2 regions of the Streptococcus porcorum genome follow, and region 1 is predicted to be linked to the other one. Evidence: predicted binding sites of a transcription regulator. Region 1 holds the regulator's gene; the other holds the start of a gene.
The links. Region 1 encodes CtsR, which represses protease genes until heat stress. Its sites were predicted from a motif close to TTGGTCAAAAAAGGTCAAANA; they were not measured.
Positions count from the first base shown of each region.

Region 2: ACVRWY_RS01620 (ATP-dependent Clp protease ATP-binding subunit) is a predicted target of CtsR. The motif match lies at 1,030-1,050, and genes of this name have one in related genera.

Region 1 covers NZ_JBRUDG010000012.1:7,846-10,057, reverse strand. The annotation lists gene tsf (translation elongation factor Ts) at 1-865, shown strand, start outside; gene ACVRWY_RS04560 (CtsR family transcriptional regulator) at 1,012-1,470, shown strand; gene ACVRWY_RS04555 (ATP-dependent Clp protease ATP-binding subunit) at 1,472-2,212, shown strand, end outside.
Region 2 covers NZ_JBRUDG010000003.1:98,352-100,563, reverse strand. The annotation lists gene ACVRWY_RS01620 (ATP-dependent Clp protease ATP-binding subunit) at 1-984, opposite strand, end outside; gene argF (ornithine carbamoyltransferase) at 1,182-2,156, shown strand.

The sequences.
Region 1 (2,212 bases):
AGGTTTGACAGGTGTTTATGTTGACGGTAACGTCGCAGCAGTTGTTGAAGTTAATGCTGAAACAGACTTTGTTGCGAAAAACGCTCAATTTGTTGAGTTGGTAGAAGAAACTGCAAAAGCTATTGTTGCAGCTAAACCAGCTAACAACGAAGAAGCACTTGCAATCAAATTGCCTTCAGGTGAGACACTTGAAGAAGCTTATGTTAATGCAACAGCTACAATCGGTGAGAAAATCTCATTCCGTCGCTTTGCTTTGATCGAAAAAACTGATGAGCAAGCCTTTGGTGCTTACCAACACAATGGTGGACGTATTGGTGTTATCTCAGTTATCGAAGGTGGCGATGAAACACTTGCAAAACAAGTATCAATGCACATTGCTGCGATGAACCCAACAGTGCTTTCATACACTGAACTTGATGAGCAATTCATCAAAGATGAGTTAGCGCAATTGAACCACAAAATTGAGCAAGATAACGAATCACGTGCAATGGTTAACAAACCAGCTCTTCCATTCCTTAAATATGGATCTAAAGCACAATTGACTGATGACGTTATTGCACAAGCTGAAGAAGATATCAAAGCAGAACTTGCTGCTGAAGGTAAACCAGAAAAAATCTGGGATAAAATCATTCCAGGTAAAATGGATCGCTTTATGCTTGACAATACTCAAGTTGACCAAGCTTACACACTTCTTGCACAAGTTTACATCATGGACGATAGCAAAACAGTTGAAGCTTACCTTGACTCAGTAAACGCTAAAGCAGTTGAATTTGCACGCTTTGAAGTTGGTGAAGGTATTGAAAAAGCTGCTAACGACTTTGAATCAGAAGTTGCAGCAACTATGGCAGCAGCCCTTAACAACTAATAGAGTAAAAGTTGAAACTCCAGTCTTTTAGGCTGGGGTTTTTCTTTATGATATTTGAGAATGAGGATTTTTAGTTTTCAAATAGGTGAAAATTCGGTATAATAATAGTCAGTTAATGTCAAAGAAAACTTGAAAGGAGAAGAGTCATGCCTTCTAAAAATGCATCAGATCATATTGAGGAATACATTAAGGATCTTTTAGCACAATCCGATTTTGCTGAGATTCAACGTAGTAGTTTGGCAGATAGCTTTCAAGTGGTTCCTAGTCAAATCAACTATGTGATTAAAACCCGCTTTACTGAAAGTAGAGGCTATATTGTTGAGAGTAAACGAGGAGGGGGCGGTTATATCCGTATTGCTAAAATTCGATTTTCTGATCAACATCAAATGTTAGGGAGTTTAATTGGCTCTTTAGGTGATCGGATTAGTGAGCAGGAATTTACGGATTTGATCCAATTATTGTTTGACGAGGCTATCATTAGTGAGCGTGAAGGAAATATTATTTTAGCTAGTGGTCTGGATAGCGTTTTAGGATCCGATGCGGCTACTATCCGTCCACGTCTTTTGGCAAAAATTTTACAACGTTTAGATAGAAAAGGATATTAGAATGAAACGCTATTCAACTAAGCTAGAACAAGCCTTCGCCAAGGCTCAGTTTATAGCTAATAAATTTGATACGGACTATTTGGAAAGTTGGCAGTTATTATTGGCTTTCCTTCATTTCCAAGATTCTATTGCAGGTCAGGTTTTAGATTCTTTGCAAGTTAGCTTTGAAGAGTTTATGGCTGCGACTTTAGCGGTAACTGCTCGGAAGGAGACCTTATCTCAGAGAGAAGAGATGGTCTTTTTTAGACAATCTCCTGCTTTGGAACTGATTATGAATAAAGCTTATGCCATTTCAAAAGTGGTACATCAAGATGAAGTGGGAAGCGAGCATGTTTTGATGGCGATGTTGCTCCTTCCTGATTTGTATCCTGCACGTATTTTAGCGACACTTGGAACATCTAGTCATCTTGAGGCACCTTCTTTTCGATTGGCAGATGTTAGAAAATCTATTGACCAAATTGCGGGTTATACTAAGGCACAAGTTAAAGCTATCCGTCAACTAGATAAACCTAAAGCTAGTCCAGCTATGATGGATATGATGAAACCACAATCGACAGCTGGAGATCTAGCGGATTTTACACGCGATTTGACAGATCTTGCTCGTAATGGTCAGATTGATCCTGTTGTGGGACGTGATAAAGAAATCACGCGTATGGTCCAGATTTTAAGTCGCAAAACCAAAAACAACCCCGTATTAGTTGGTGAAGCTGGTGTGGGGAAAACGGCTTTAGCTTATGGCTTA
Region 2 (2,212 bases), on a different contig from region 1:
GATAGCAGCAGCTTGAATGGCCTCGTCAGTATATTTAACATGATGATAATCTTCGTATTTTTTTTGAATGCCTTTTAAAATTGTAATAGTTTCTTCAACACTTGGTTCATCTACTTTTACAGGCTGCATACGTCGTTCCAGTGCAGCGTCTTTTTCAATGATGCGGTATTCATTGAGAGTAGTTGCTCCCACCATTTGAAGCTCACCACGAGCTAAAGCAGGTTTTAAAATGTTACCGGCATCCATATTACCTTCGCTTGTACCCCCTGCTCCAACAATTTCATGGATTTCATCAATAAAGAGGATAACATCTTGACGGCGACGAATCTCATCCATTAATTTTTGCATGCGCTCTTCAAATTGTCCACGAATACCTGTTCCTTGAACTAAACTAACGACATCCAAACGAATCACTTTTTTAGCTTGAAGTTTTTGAGGAACATCACCATCGATAATCTTTTGAGCTAATCCTTCAACAACAGCCGTCTTCCCAACACCAGGTTCTCCAATGAGAACGGGGTTATTTTTAGTCCGACGGTTTAAAATTTCAATGACACGAATAATCTCCTCGTCACGTCCGATAACAGGATCAATATTACCTTTACGAGCAATCTCTGTGACATCAATTCCAAATTCGTCTAGCAGGCCTTTTTCTTGAGGTTGTGAGTTAGAGCGGGGACCATTGGTAAAACCGCCATTCCCACCACCAGGTCCTCTTTGACCAGCTTGCGTGTCGGGAGTTTTAGGGCGATTAGGAGTATTAAAGGCTCTAAAATTATTTAAATCTCCAAAGAAATCATCAAAAAATGGATCCATACTATCTTGGGTTGTTTGTCCATTTAGTCCGCCTAAAATTGTTTGGCTAGGATCAGTCTTCATAATTTGATAACAATTTTGACAGAGGTCAATTTGTTTTTGTTGTCCGTTAATATTTGTATAGAGGTGAATGGTAGAATCATTCATTTTGCAATTTTGACACAGCATATCTTTTCCTCGGTTTCTATCTAGATTTCAGACCAGATGACTTTTTTGGTCAAACTTGGTCAAATATAAGTTCATTATAGCACTAAAGCTGTTAAAAGACAATTTTTGAGCATGATTTTATAAAATTATAAAAATAAAGTTTACATTTATGAATAAATATACTAAAATAGTATAAAAATACAAAAAGAGGTAAACCAATGGCACAGTCATTTTTAAAAGAGATTGATTTTACAAAAGAAGAATTATTGCATTTCATCAAAAAGTCTGAGGAATTTAAACAACTCAAAAAAAATAAGGTTCCTCATCGTTACCATGAGGGCTTGAACATTGCTTTGATTTTTGAAAAGGCTTCAACCCGTACACGCTCTGCCTTTACGGTGGCAGGTCAGGATTTGGGAATGGCTGTCACTTATTTAGGAGCAGGGGAGATTCAATTGGGGCAAAAGGAGTCTGTTGAAGATACGGCTAAGGTTTTAGGGTCTATGTTTGATGGGATTGAATATCGTGGGTTTAAACAAGAGGATGTTGAAACGCTGGCTCAATACTCAGGTGTACCTGTTTGGAATGGTCTGACAGATGAGTGGCATCCTACACAGATGATTGCTGATTTTTTAACCATTAAAGAAGTCTTTGGGCATTTGGAAGGTTTGCATTTGGCTTATTTGGGAGATGGACGTAATAATATGGCTAATTCGCTTTTGGTCACTGCAGCCAAGCTAGGTCTAGATATTTCTATCATTGCCCCTAAGAGTCTGCAGCCTGATAAGGAAGTTCTCGCTATTGCCAAACAACACCAAACAGGGGGACAGATCACGGTTACAGATGATGTTGAAGCGGTTAAGGGAGCTGATATTCTCTATACTGATGTCTGGGTATCCATGGGAGAAGAGGTGGACTTTAAGGAGCGTATTGATTTGCTGATGCCTTACCAGATCAACGCGGAGCTTTTAGAAAAAGTAGAGAATAAAGACGCCATTGTTTTACATTGTTTACCAGCTTTTCATGATACTAAGACGCAGATCGGTCAAGAACTTTATGACAAATATGGCTATGAGGCTTTAGAGATAACGGATGACGTTTTTAAAACTTACAGTCCATATATCTTCCAAGAAGCAGAAAATCGCATGCACTCAATTAAGGCTATTATGCATGAGACACTAAAAAATAGCTAAAAATAAGGGCTTTGCTTGTTAGAATCCCTAGTTTTATGATAAAATAGAGTTGTCTA